2 regions of the Camelimonas sp. ID_303_24 genome follow, and region 2 is predicted to be linked to the other one. Evidence: predicted binding sites of a transcription regulator. Region 2 holds the regulator's gene; the other holds the start of a gene.
The links. The regulator HrcA, encoded in region 2, represses chaperone genes, less so after heat shock. The targets are predictions, from matches to a motif close to GTTAGCACTCNCNNNNNGNGAGTGCTAAC.

Region 1 (6,908 bases), on a different contig from region 2:
CGGCATTTCAAAAACACCTTCTCGCCAGCCTCGACGGAGCCGCCCGTCGCTACCGGCGCGGCGGTTTCCGCCCGCGCCGTCACGGGCAGGCCGGCGATGAACGCCAGGGATAACGCGGCGCCCATAAGGCGCATCAGTCCGGGACCGCCGCGGCGCCCGGTGTTGTCGGTCTGGCGGAGGCGGCGGGACGGATGCGCGATCATGGTATTGTCCTTGTTTGGCCGAAGCAGGCGCCGGCTTCGATATTGCCGGTTTTAGCACTTTGGAATCATTCTGCACACGCGGACGCGCGACGCAGCAAGGTATTTTGTCCAGGCCATCGCGAGCCCCCACGGCGGGCCGGCGCCTCTCGCCAGGCCTTGGCCAGGTGATGAAAAGTTCAGCTGACGCCTCTGGCGCGCGCGGGAAACCGTCCCCATGTCATCCATGGCCGCTCACAGGGAGCGGTGGGCAATCGGGAGAAGACGTATATGGATCCGCAAGAACGTGAGGTCATCGACGGGATTTTTCGGCGCCTGGGAGAGGCGGCGAACAACCCGCGCGACCCTGAGGCGGAGCGCTATATCGCTGATCTGGTCGCCCGCCAGCCTTATGCGCCATATGCGCTCGCCCAGGCCGTCTATGTCCAGGACATGGCGGTGCAGCAACTGTCCTCCCGCAATCAGGAGCTGGAGCAGCGCGCCCGGGAGCTTGAGGACGAGGCCCGCAGCGTGCGCGAGCAACTGGCGCGCGAGCAGGCTCAAGTTCAGGCCCAAGTCCAGGCTCAGGCCCAGCAGGCGCCTGCCGGTGGTTTCCTTTCCGGCCTGTTCGGCGGTCGCGGCAGCGTGCCGCAAACCGGGCCGGCGGCGCAGGCGCGCCCCGGTGGCTTTGGCCAGGGCGCGGCCCCACAGAACCCGGCTTTTGGTGCAGCGCGCCAGGGCGATTCCGAGGGGGCTCCCCAAGGGGCTCCCATGCCAGGCGGTCCATGGTCGCGCGGCGCGCAACCCGGCCAGGCCGCTGGACCGTGGGGCGGGCAACAGCCGCAGGCCCCGGCCGGCGGCGGCTTCCTGCGCGGCGCCCTGACCACGGCGGCGGGCGTCGCGGGCGGCGCGCTGCTGTTCGATGCGGTGAAGGGCATGATGGGCGGCTCGTCCGCCGCCAACGCCACGCCAGCCGACAAGGCGGAAGCGGGGAAGGCCGACGCGCAGCAGGACAACGCCAGCAAGGACAACGCCAGCGACCAGAAGGCGGACAACAACCAGAACGATAGTCAGAACGACGCCAGCTATCAGGACGCCGGTTACGATGATCCGTCCTATGGCGACCAGTCCTGGGACGATGGCGACTACGGCGGCGACGACGACTGGGCGTAAGCTCTGAAGCCCCGTCTGGAGGATATGGATGGCGCGCATTTCCATTGCGCGCCATTTCTTTTTTAAGGCCGGGCGAGCGCGCGGCGGATCAGCGCGCGATGATCGTCTCCGTTCGCGGCCGCCGCGAGGAAGCTATGGGCTTCGCCTGCACGCTTCAGTAGCGCGTGGTCTGGAAGCCGCGCCCGGGCGCCTCTCCCGTCACATCACCACCACCTTCGCCCCGACGTTGACCCGTGAATACAGGTCGATCACATCGTCATTGGTCAGCCGGATGCAGCCCGAAGACACGTTCTGGCCGATGGTGTTGGGCTCGTTGGTGCCGTGAATGCGATACAGGGTTGAGCCCAGATACAGGGCCCGGGCGCCGAGCGGATTATCCGGGCCGCCGGCCATGAAACGCGGCAGGTCGGGCCGGCGCCGGCGCATGTCGGCGGGCGGACGCCAGTCCGGCCATTCGCGTTTCATGGAAATGTGCTGGCTGCCCCGCCACTGGAAGCCTTCGCGACCGACGCCGATGCCGTAGCGGATGGCCATGCCGCCGCCCTGCACCAGATACAGATATTTTTTGCGCGTATCGATGACGATCGCGCCGGCGGGCTGGCCGCCGGAATAGGACACCGTCTGCCGGCGGAAGCGCGGCGCAACCTCCTGCTGCATGATCTCGCCGCCATAGATGTCGCCGCCTGGATAGCCCTGATCGTCCAGTTGCTGGGAGCTCCTGGCGGCGGCGCGCGTGCGTCGCTGGGCGCGTGGCCGGGCGTCGCTGTCATCAATCCAGTAGCCGTACTGCTGGCCATCCAGCGCCGGCGCGCCGCCGCGCCAGTAGCCGGGCGGGGGCGCGCTCCTTCCGCCGTAACCGCCGCCGTAACCGCCGCCATAGCCGCTGTCCTGCGCCCGGGCGGCCAGGGGCGTCGCCAGCAGTGCGATGGCGATGATGACGGTGCTCCGGATTGACGGGCGCGGGCGCCACAGGCGGGATTGCGCATCCATCGCCGGCTTTTGCTCCGCTCTGACCAGCACGGGCATTGGTTTGGGCAAGGGCAAGGGCAAGGGCACGGGCACGGTATGTGGCATTGGTTTTGGCATTTGCCTTGGGCCTCCACGCAATGTGACCCGACGCTGCCCGCCAAAGCGGGCGCCGCTTTTGCGGCAAGCGCGCTGGATCGATCAGGCTGGCGCATCGTCAACTCCCGCCGGAGATGACAGTTCGCCAGAGGGGAAGCGCAGGTCTGCCCGTCTTCCCGGTATGGTGTTCCCGAAATGATAATGCAGCGGCAACGCTGGCGGTTCCCCGCAGCGGAAGTATGACGACGCTGCCAGATCAGGCCAGATCAGGTCAGGCCAGATCAGGCCCGTCGCGGCGCAGGCCTATTTCGCCAGCAGGCCGTTTTGGGTTTTTCCCTGGGTCTTGCCTTGTTTCTGGCTCTGGCGTCGGGCGTGCGTCCGCGCGTCGGCCGCCACATCGGGCTCCTCCTGCGGCGCTGACTGGGCGCGCGCCACGCGCCGCAGGGCGCGCAGGCTGTCGCGCGCCTCCAGCCAGGCCTGCGATCCCATCTCCGTCTCGACCGCGTTCTGGGCCTTGCGCCACAGCGGCGTCGCCCGCGCCAGCGCCTCGCGCCCCGCGTCGGTGAGTTCATGCGCGACGGCGCGGCCGCCGCCGGCCCGGGGGGCGATCAGGCCCACATCGCCCAGCAGCCGCAGGTTGCGGGTGAGGGTAGTCCGCTCCAGCGCCAGCATGTCGGCCAGGGCGCTGATGGAGCCGGTGAGGCCGCGATCAATCGCCGCCAGCAGCGACAATTGCGTCACCTTCAGGCCCGTGGGACGCAGCGCCTCGTCATACATGCGGGTCAGCGCCCGGGCTGTCATACGGGATTGAAGACAGGCGCATATAGCTCCGGGACCGGAATGGGCGTCCCCGCGGCTGGCGGGCTGGTTGCCGGTCTGGCTGGCGGTCATGTCTGCCCCTGCGCTGTCTGTCGCTTGCGCGGTCGCGCGGAAGCGTCGGGCGAAACATGGCGCATTGCCGGCGTTTGGTAAACCGGCGGGACTGTCCGCCGGCTTTCGGGCTGGTTTCCGCCTGGCCTTCGGGCCGGCTGGTAACCCGGCGGGAGGAACGGCGATCGAACCAGGGAAAAAATGATCCCGCCCCTGTCGTGCGCTCCTTGACTCCCCGCGGGGCCACGCCTATCTCCCGGCCAGCGTTAGCACTCGCGCTTGCATAGTGCTAACGACCCCATTCGAACCATGCGCGTTTCGCGCCCCTATCAAGAGGAATGGTCCATGAAGTTCCGTCCGCTGCATGACCGCGTCGTCGTCCGTCGCATCGAAAGCGAAGAGAAGACGAAGGGCGGCATCATCATCCCCGATACCGCCAAGGAAAAGCCCCAGGAGGGCGAGGTCGTGGCTGCTGGCGCTGGCGCGCGTGACGAGCAGGGCAAGCTGGTTGCTCTCGACGTCAAGGCTGGCGATCGCGTGCTGTTCGGCAAGTGGTCGGGCACCGAGGTCAAGATCGACGGCGAAGACCTGCTGATCATGAAGGAGTCGGACATCCTCGGCGTCATCGGCTGATTTCAGCTGGCGCGATGCGGCTGGCCTGCGGGCCGGCCGGATGTTTCCGGATTTTCCAGACAGTGAATTCAGGGCTCCGCCAGAGCCGCGACGGATTGGGATCCGGCGCAGGTATCGGCGGGAGGTCCCGACAACAGGAGCAAGCACATGGCTGCCAAGGACGTAAAATTCGGCGGTGAAGCCCGCGACAAGATGCTGCGCGGCGTGGATATCCTCGCCAACGCCGTGAAGGTGACGCTGGGTCCGAAGGGCCGCAACGTCGTGATCGAGAAGTCGTTCGGCGCGCCGCGCATCACCAAGGACGGCGTTTCGGTCGCCAAGGAAATCGAACTCGCTGACCGCTTCGAGAACATGGGCGCCCAGATGGTGCGCGAAGTGGCCTCGAAGACCAACGACAAGGCTGGCGACGGCACCACCACCGCCACCGTGCTGGCCCAGGCCATCGTCAAGGAAGGCGCCAAGGCTGTGGCCGCCGGCATGAACCCGATGGACCTGAAGCGTGGCATTGATCTGGCCACCGCCGCCGCCATCAAGGACATCGCCGCCCGCGCCAAGAAGGTCAAGGATTCGTCCGAGATCGCCCAGGTCGGCACCATCTCCGCCAATGGCGACCGCTTCATCGGCGAGGAAATCGCCAATGCGATGCAGAAGGTCGGCAACGAGGGCGTGATCACGGTTGAAGAGGCCAAGACGGCCGAGACCGAGGTCGAGATCGTTGAGGGCATGCAGTTCGATCGCGGCTACCTGTCGCCGTACTTCATCACCAACGCCGAGAAGATGGTTGCGGACCTCGAAGATCCGTACATCCTGATCCACGAGAAGAAGCTGTCGTCGCTGCAGTCGCTGCTGCCGGTGCTTGAGGCCGTCGTCCAGACCGGCAAGCCGCTGGTCATCATCGCTGAGGACGTCGAGGGCGAGGCCCTGGCCACCCTGGTGGTCAACAAGCTGCGCGGCGGCCTGAAGGTTGCGGCCGTCAAGGCTCCGGGCTTCGGCGATCGTCGCAAGGCCATGCTTGAGGACATCGCGATCCTCACCAACGGCCAGACCATCTCGGAAGACATCGGCATCAAGCTCGAGAACGTGACCCTCGAGATGCTGGGCCGCGCCAAGCGCATCCGCATCGAGAAGGAAAACACCACGATCATCGACGGCGCCGGCGCCCGCGAGGAGATCGAGGCCCGCGTCGCCCAGATCAAGGCCCAGATCGAAGAGACCTCTTCGGACTACGACCGTGAGAAGCTGCAGGAGCGTCTGGCCAAGCTGGCTGGCGGCGTCGCGGTCATCCGCGTCGGCGGCTCGACGGAAGTCGAAGTCAAGGAGAAGAAGGACCGCGTTGACGACGCCCTGAACGCCACCCGCGCTGCGGTGGAAGAAGGCATCGTTCCTGGCGGCGGCACCGCCCTGCTGCGCGCCCGCGCCGCCGTGCAGGCCCTGACCTCGGACAACGCCGACATCCGCGCTGGCATCGCCATCGTCGCCCGCGCCCTTGAGGCTCCGATCCGCCAGATCGCCGAGAACGCCGGCGTGGAAGGCTCGATCGTTGTCGGCAAGATCACCGACAACAAGGACAGCGCCACGTTCGGCTTCAACGCCCAGACCGAAGAGTATGTCGACATGCTCCAGGCTGGCATCGTTGACCCGGCCAAGGTTGTCCGCACCGCTCTCCAGGACGCGGCTTCGGTCTCCGGCCTGCTGATCACCACCGAGGCCATGGTCGCCGACGCTCCGAAGAAGGATGCGGCTCCGGCGATGCCGGCCGGCGGCATGGGCGGCATGGGCGGCATGGACTTCTGATCCAGCCGGCTCAGGCGGTCCGGCCCGCGCCGGACCGACGGGATTGGGGCTCCGGAGTTTTCCGGGGCCCTTTTTTATGCGCTCCGCGCGGGTCGGATCGGGCGGGGTTGCGGCGGCGGCCGCCGCATGAGAGCAGTTTTCGATCAATCTGGATCGCAAACTGCTCCAGTTCTCCTTGTTTTGAGCGAATTCTGATCGATCAGCCGATTCCGGCTGATCGGAAAGCGCTCTAATCGCGGCGTCAACCAGGCGCGGGAATGTTTTGGCAAAAGCTGTTTCCCTTTTCGGGATGATGTTCTAGGACTGGACGCATGGAGCGTTCCGGCCAACGCTGGCGCGCCTGTTTGTTTGTTGTCGCAATTCCGCTTCGCACGGCGTCGCCGCCGGGGCCGGCGTTGCGCGGGAGCCTGGAGCGTTCTGGCGTCACGTGGCGCCGCAACGCGCCGTCTTGTTGTTTTGATGCATTTCCTCGCGGAGCGCCTGCTTCGTCCGGAAATGCTCCAGGGGGTGAAGCCATGAGCAATAATGATGAAGTCGACAGCCCGATCGCGGGCGTGTTCTGGTCGCTGGCTCTCGCCATCGTCGCCTGCGTCGCCATTTTCTGGCACAACTTCGGTTGAAGCCGGGCCGGGCCTGGCCCGGCGCTGACATGATTTTAGCCGCGCGCTCCCTTCCGGAGCGCGCGGCTTTTTTTATTGAACATCCGCCGCCGTGGACGCCGCTGGCGCACCATGACCAAAATTTAACGGACGATTGACCGCGACATCGCATAGGTTGCGTTGAGATTCCCTTCGCGGGGTTTCGGGCGGACATGCCGCGCGCTCCGGTCGCCGGGGGGAATGGCTGTTTCCGCCTGTCTCATGGAGACGGCGCGCGTGACCCGCGCTGACCGGGCTTTCCGATGATTTCCGCGTCCCGTCTGCTCCGGCCGGCGGGCGTCCTGCAGCATGCGACCTGGGCGGCGACCCGCCGCGGGTCCGCATGCGCCCACCCATGCGATCCGGCGGAACCCATGCACGGACTGAAACAGGCCCTTGCCGATATCTGGCGTCTGACGCTGCCCTATTTCACCTCGCGCGAGCTGACGACGGCGCGCATCTGGCCCCTGCCGGCCTTTGCCGTGCAGCAGCGCGTTCTGGCGTTCATCTTCGCCGCCGTCATCATCGCCATCGAATTTGCGCTGGTGGCGATCAA
Region 2 (6,908 bases):
GGCGCGAAAGCGCCCGCGCCAGGCCAAGCCACGCAAGGCAAGGCAAGGCAAGGCAAGGCAAGGGCCAAACCACACAAAGACACTCTGGCCCGGGGCAGTTGCTCCGGGCCTTTTTGATCTTTGATCGCCAGATCAGGAGACGCGGCGCGCCGCCCGCGCAATTGGCGGCCCGGCGCCATGGCATGTCATGGCTGGCTTGGCGCCCCATGACGACGTCAGAACCCGGGACGCGGTTTCCGCCAGTCAGCCCACAGGCGCCTCAGCCCGAAGATGCCCTGGCGCCGGCGCCAAACCGCCGCTCGATATAATCCTCGACCATCACCCGGAAATCCGTGGCGATGCCGGGGCCGCGCAACGTGGTTGCCTTGGCGCCGTCGATGAACACCGGCGCCGCCGGGCTCTCGCCGGTGCCCGGCAGGGAAATGCCGATGTCGGCGTGCTTGGATTCGCCCGGGCCGTTGACGATGCAGCCCATCACCGCGACGTTCAGATTCTCAACGCCCGGATAGCTCTGCTTCCACGCCGGCATCGAAGTGACGATCCAGTCCTGGATATCGCGGGCCAGCTCCTGGAACACGGTGGAGGTGGTGCGGCCGCAGCCTGGACAAGCGGCCACCAGCGGCACGAAGGTGCGGAAGCCCATGGTCTGAAGCAGTTCCTGGGCGGTGCGCACCTCAACCGTACGGTCGCCGCCCGGCTCCGGCGTCAGCGAGAAGCGGATGGTGTCGCCGATGCCCTCCTGCAGCAGGATGCCAATGGCGGCGGACGAGGCGACGATGCCCTTGCTGCCCATGCCCGCCTCGGTGAGACCGAGGTGAATGGCGTAATCGGCGCGGCGCGACAGCTCGCGGTAGACGGCGATCAGGTCCTGCACCGCCGATACCTTGGCCGACAGGATGATGCGGTCGCGGCCAAGCCCCATCTCCTCCGCCCGTTCGGCGGAGCGCAGCGCCGACTGGATCATCGCCTCGCGGGTGATGGCCCGGGCGTCGCGCGGCGTGGCCGATGCGGCGTTTTCGTCCATCAGCGCCGTCAGCAGCTCCTGGTCCAGCGAACCCCAGTTGGCGCCGATGCGCACGGGCTTGTCAAAACGCATCGCCATTTCGATGATGGCGCCGAACTGCCGGTCCCGCTTGTCCTTGAAACCAACATTGCCCGGATTGATGCGGTATTTGGCCAGCGCCTCGGCGCAGGCCGGATGATCAGCCAGCAGCTTGTGACCGATATAATGGAAATCGCCGACCAGCGGCACGGTGACGCCGATGCGCGCCAGCCGGTCGCGGATGCGCGGCACGGCGGCGGCGGCCTCGTCGCGGTCGACGGTGATGCGCACCAGCTCCGAGCCGGCGTTGGCGAGCGCCGCCACCTGGCGAACCGTGGCGTCGATATCAGCCGTGTCCGTATTGGTCATCGACTGGACAACGATGGGCGCGCCGCCGCCAACCTGGACGTCGCCCACCATGACGCCGACCGTCGGCCGGCGCGGCGCGGGACCTGCGATATCGGGATCCTGCGTCGCCGGAAGACCGGCGGGACAGTCGGATGGGGAAATCGGCAACGGGGCGGTGGTCACTGCGTCGTCCTGGATCGTGAGCGCCAGTTTTCAGGCGTCGGGGTTATAGCGCCAAATCACCCGTCCGCACAGGGCGTTCCGCGTATGCGGGCCGCGCCGGCCCGGAGATGGCGCTGGCACAACGGCTCGCGCGCACCAGACGGCCGCCCCCCGCTTTGCCGAACAATTGTCCGACAATGTTTTTTGAAATCAACGCCTTGAATCCGCCCGGCGCCGTTTCGATGTTAATGTTTCGGACCGGGAAGCATGCGCGCTTTCCGGAGAGACCGATGTCCATGGCCAGGCCTTGGGCAACGTTTTACCTGCGGCGGGACGCGGTGTCCTGACGCGGAGACTGTCTCTGGAGATGAAGATGTCCCACACCGCCTCGACCTCCACCACCTCGCCCCAGTGGGATGGCGCGCGGGCCGGAGGCAAATGCGGGCGCCCGCCCCGGCGCGCGCTGGAAATCGTCGGCATTGTCTTTGCCTTTATCTGGTTCTGGCCGCTTGCCGTGGCCTATATCGCGTGGAAACTGATGGGATACCCCGTGCCGAATGAATTCCGGGCGTTCATGGAGCGCAATTTTACCCGCCTCGGCGACTTTCCCTTCGGCGGCGGACGGAGCGCGGATGCGCGCCCGGCCAACGGCCCCACCGGCAACAGTCATTTTGATGACTATCGCCGCGCCGAGATCGAGCGCCTTGAAGCCGAGCGCCGCCGCCTTGACGATGAGGTCCGCGAGTTTGGCGCGTTCGTTGAAGAGCTGAAGCGCGCCAAGGACCGCGAGGAGTTTGACGCCTACATGCGCAAGCGCCGGTCCGTGAGCCCGACGACCGAGGTCTGAGGCCCGAAGATCTGGGTCTGATGACCGGCTCCTGGCGACGTGGTCCTGGTGACGTGGGCCAGCGTCATGACAAAAGAAAAGCCCGGGTTCGCGCCCGGGCTTTTTTGTTTCGTTCAGCGCCGTCAGGCTTTTTGCAACAGCGCCTTGGCCAAAGTGACAAAAGCGCGGGCCCGGTGCGACAGGCCGCCGGCGCCGCCCTGCGCCGCCGCGTCCCAGTCGACGCCGTGCTTGGCGTCGGAATCCATCTCGCCGAACGTCAGTTCGTGACCATCGGGCCGGAAGATCGGATCGTAGCCAAAGCCGCGATCGCCGCGCGGCGGCCAGACCAGATCGCCGAACACCCGCCCCTCGAACAGCGCCTCCGCGCCATCGGGCCAGGCCACCACCAGGGCGGAGACAAAATGGCCGCGGCGGCGCGCGTCAGGGCCAACGCCGCGCAGGTTCAGTTCGTCATTGATGCGCGCCATGGCGCCCGGGAAATCCTTCGCGGGGCCGCCCCAGCGCGCCGAGAAAATGCCCGGCGCGCCATCCAGCGCCGCGACGCAGATGCCCGAATCATCGGCCAGCGCCGGCAGGCCTGACGCCTTTGCCGCCGCATGGGCCTTGATCGCCGCGTTCTCGGCAAACGTGGTTCCGGTTTCCTCCGGCTCCGCCAGGCCAAGCTCGCCCGCCGACACCGCCGCGACGCCAAACGGCGCCAGCAGTTCGCGCATTTCCACCAGCTTGCCGGAGTTATGGGTGGCGATCACCACCTTGCCCGACAGGCGCCGCGACGCGTTCACCGGGGCGCTCACTGGCCAACCGCCTGCTTCTGCAGCGCCACGAGGCCATTGGCGCCGACGCGGGCGAGACGCAGCAGTTCCAGCAGCTCTTCATCGCTGAATGGCTTGCCTTCCGCCGTGCCCTGCACCTCGACGATGCCGCCGGAGCCGGTCAACACGAAATTGGCGTCGGTCTCGGCGGTGGAATCTTCCGCATAGTCGAGATCGAGCACGGGCGCGCCCTGAACGATGCCGCAGGAAACGGCGGAGACATGGTCCTTCAGCGGATGGGTGTTGATGATCGAGCGGGCGCGCATCCAGGCGATGCAATCGTGCAGGGCGACCCAGGCGCCGGTGATGGCGGCGGTGCGGGTGCCGCCGTCGGCCTGGAGCACGTCGCAATCGATGGAAATCTGCCGCTCGCCGAGGGCCGGCAGATCAACCACGGCGCGCAGCGAACGGCCGATCAGGCGCTGGATCTCCTGGGTGCGGCCAGACGGCTTGCCGGAATTGACCTCGCGCCGGGTGCGTTCGGCGGTGGCGCGGGGCAGCATGGAATATTCCGCCGTGACCCAGCCCCGGCCCTGGCCGCGCAGCCAGCCTGGGGCGCGATCCTCGAGCGAGGCGGTGCAGAACACATGGGTGTCGCCGAAGCGCACGAGGCAGGAGCCTTCCGCGTAGCGCGCCACGCCGCGCTCCAGCGTGACCTTGCGCATTTCATCAGGGGCGCGTTTTGAAGGGCGCATCTGTCTGTCCTGGGTTGTGTGGGTTCAAAATGTCGGTTTGAGACGTTGCAGAGAGCTATAACGATCCAGGCGCGAGGCGTAAGCCCCTGCGCGGCCTTCACCGGCGCAGGGGCGGCGCCGGCCAGGCGCGTCCGCAGCGGCCAGAATGTATCGGAGCGCGGTACGGCGTTTGCCCCAGACCAGTGCTTTGCCCCAGGCCAGTGCTTTGGCCCAGGCCAGCGCAGCGCCGCCTCTGGCAAGGCGAACGGGGGCCCGCTACATTATGCGGCAGGGGCAGCCAGCCCCCGCATCGACAGGAGCGCGACAGCATTGGGGCCATTCCAGGAAAGGGGCGCGCACACGACCCTGAACGAACGGTCTCGCGAAATTTTCCGCCAGATCGTCGAGAGTTATCTGGCCACGGGCGAACCCGTCGGCTCGCGCAACCTGTCGCGCATCATTCCCATGCACCTGTCGCCGGCCTCCATTCGCAATGTGATGTCGGACCTGGAGCACGCCGGGCTGATCTATGCGCCGCATACATCGGCCGGCCGCCTGCCCACCGAAACCGGCCTGCGGTTTTTCGTCGACGCCATGCTGGAGACCGGCCATCTGGCCGATGAGGAGCGCCGGCGCATCGAGACGGAAATGCGCGCCGCCGCCGCCGACAGCTCGCTCGACACGGCGCTGGCCCAGGCAACGCAACTGCTCTCCGGCCTGTCGCGCGGCGCCGGCGTGGTGCTGACTACCAAGACCAACGCCCGGCTGCGGCAGATCGAATTCGTGCGGCTCGGCCCGCAACGCGGCCTGGTAGTCCTGGTCAGCGACGACGGCAATGTGGAAAACCGGCTGCTCGATTTGCCCGCCGGTCTGCCCTCCTCGGCGCTGGTCGAGGCGGCGAACTTCCTCAACGCCCGCATCAGCGGCCGCACCCTGGACGAGTTGCGCCAGGACGTGGCCAGCCAGCGCACCGCCATGGAGCGGGAACTGGACGTGCTGACGGCGCGGCTGGTGGAAGCCGGACTGGCCATCGCTGTCGGCGGCTCATCGGATACCCGCCAGCTCATCGTGCGCGGCCAGGCCAACCTGCTGGAAGATGTCAGCGTCGGCGCTGACCTGGAGCGCATGCGGCTGCTGTTCGCCGATCTGGAAACCCAAAAAGAAGTCATCGACCTGCTGTCCCGCGCCGAGGACGGCGAAGGCGTGCGCATCTACATCGGCTCGGAGAACCAGCTGTTCTCGCTGTCCGGCTCCTCAACCATTGCCGCGCCATTTCGCGACGCTGAGGAGCGCATCGTCGGCGTCGTCGGCGTCATCGGCCCGACGCGGCTCAACTATTCGCGCATCATTCCGATGGTCGATTACACGGCGCGGGTGGTGTCGCAGCTTTACCGGCGACGCTGAGGCCCGGCGGCCGCCGGCTCAGTCCTCCGCGAGGATTTTCTGCATCCACAGCAGATCGAGCCAGCGGCCGAACTTGCGGCCAACCTGGGGCATCAGGCCGGTTTTCTCAAAGCCAAACGCCGCATGCAGGCGGATCGAGGCGTCGTTGTCAGCGGCGATGGCGCCGACCATGACATGCTTGCCGCAGGCGCGGGCGGCGTCGATCAGCGGCGGCATCAGCGCCCGGGCGACGCCGCGCCGGTGAAACTGCGGCCCGACATAAACCGAGTGCTCGACGGTGGCGGCGTAGCCGTCGAAATGGCGGAAATCGCCGAAGGTGGCGTAGCCGGCAACGGCGCCGTCAGCCAGTTCGGCCACCAGAAACGGATAGCCGCGCGCGGCCCGCTCAGCCATCAGCGCCAGCCGGTTGTCGAGCGAGGCCGGCGTCTCGGTCCAGACGGCGGTGGTTTCGCGCACCGCGTAATTATAGATGTCGAGAATGGCTGGAGCGTCCGCCGTTGTGGCTGGCCGCACCCTGGGCGCCTCACGTCCCGCCGCCGCCTGTTCCTCCGCCGCCCGTGCCTCCGCCATCGCCTGCTCCTTCCACCGTTGACGCGGGCCATCTGCCTCCGGCCAGCGCCAGTTCGCAAGAGGCATTGTGCAGCCGCATGGCGCCCCCCGGGCGATGATCTGGCCGCGCTTTCCCGACAAACCACCAGAAAAACCCGCGCCAGCGGTTTGCGGCAACGCAAACGGGCTTGAACCCCGGGTACCGAACGGCGAACATTGCCGCCGCCAACAAATCGCCAATACAGACGGCCCCTCGCCCGGCGCAAAACCAGGAGGTGAAGGGCGGGAGGACACATGAGCGGACTGTTTTCACTCGAAGGTCGCGTGGCCCTGATCACCGGCGGCTCGCGCGGCATCGGCAAGATGATCGCGCGCGGTTATATCGACAGCGGCGCGAAGGTCTATATCACCGCGCGCAAGGCCGCCGCCTGCGACGCCACGGCGGCCGAGCTGTCGCAGAACGGCGGCCAGTGCATCTCGCTGCCTGGCGACATCTCCACCGTCGAAGGGGCGCAGGCGCTGGCGCAGCAGATCGCCGGACGCGAGGACAGGCTTGATATCCTGGTGAACAACGCTGGCGCCGCGTGGGCGGCGGAGTTCGATACGTTCCCGGAGAGCGGCTGGGACAAGGTGGTGGACCTCAACCTGAAAACGCCGTTCTTCCTGACACAGGCGCTGGCGCCGCTGCTGCGCAAGGCCGCCAGCGCAGAAAAGCCGGCAAAGGTCATCAACATCGCCTCCATCGACGGCATTTTCGTCAATCCGCTGGAGACGTATCCCTACGCCGCCTCCAAGGCCGGCCTGATTCACCTCACCCGGCGGATGGCGGCGCAGCTCATCGCCGATCATGTCGTCGTCACGGCCATCGCGCCTGGCCCGTTCAGCTCCAACATGAACACCGCCGCGCGCGACAGCGCCGAGGGCGTGGCCAGGCGCGTGCCCGCCGGCCGCATTGGCGATGACGACGACATGGCCGGCGCCGCCATCTTTCTGGCGTCGCGCGCCGGCGATTATGTGGTGGGCTCGACGCTGACCGTTGACGGCGGCGTCGCCTTCGCCCGCCCAGGTTT

Region 1: the regulator HrcA is predicted to act here: its motif matches at 3,553-3,581, upstream of groES (co-chaperone GroES).

What each region holds. Positions count from the first base shown of each region.
Region 1 is NZ_JBLLJM010000020.1:12,135-19,042, forward strand. Features, by position in the region: gene ACERNI_RS15280 (c-type cytochrome) at 1-134, opposite strand, end outside; gene ACERNI_RS15285 (DUF2076 domain-containing protein) at 471-1,352, shown strand; gene ACERNI_RS15290 (L,D-transpeptidase) at 1,551-2,342, opposite strand; gene ACERNI_RS15295 (MarR family winged helix-turn-helix transcriptional regulator) at 2,721-3,218, opposite strand; gene groES (co-chaperone GroES) at 3,633-3,920, shown strand; gene groL (chaperonin GroEL) at 4,068-5,714, shown strand; gene ACERNI_RS15310 (ABC transporter ATP-binding protein/permease) at 6,727-6,908, shown strand, end outside.
Region 2 is NZ_JBLLJM010000003.1:375,734-382,641, forward strand. Features, by position in the region: gene ispG (flavodoxin-dependent (E)-4-hydroxy-3-methylbut-2-enyl-diphosphate synthase) at 260-1,558, opposite strand; gene ACERNI_RS04575 (DUF2852 domain-containing protein) at 1,926-2,399, shown strand; gene ACERNI_RS04580 (non-canonical purine NTP pyrophosphatase) at 2,522-3,181, opposite strand; gene rph (ribonuclease PH) at 3,190-3,906, opposite strand; gene hrcA (heat-inducible transcriptional repressor HrcA) at 4,216-5,289, shown strand; gene ACERNI_RS04595 (N-acetyltransferase family protein) at 5,308-5,859, opposite strand; gene ACERNI_RS04600 (SDR family oxidoreductase) at 6,133-6,908, shown strand, end outside.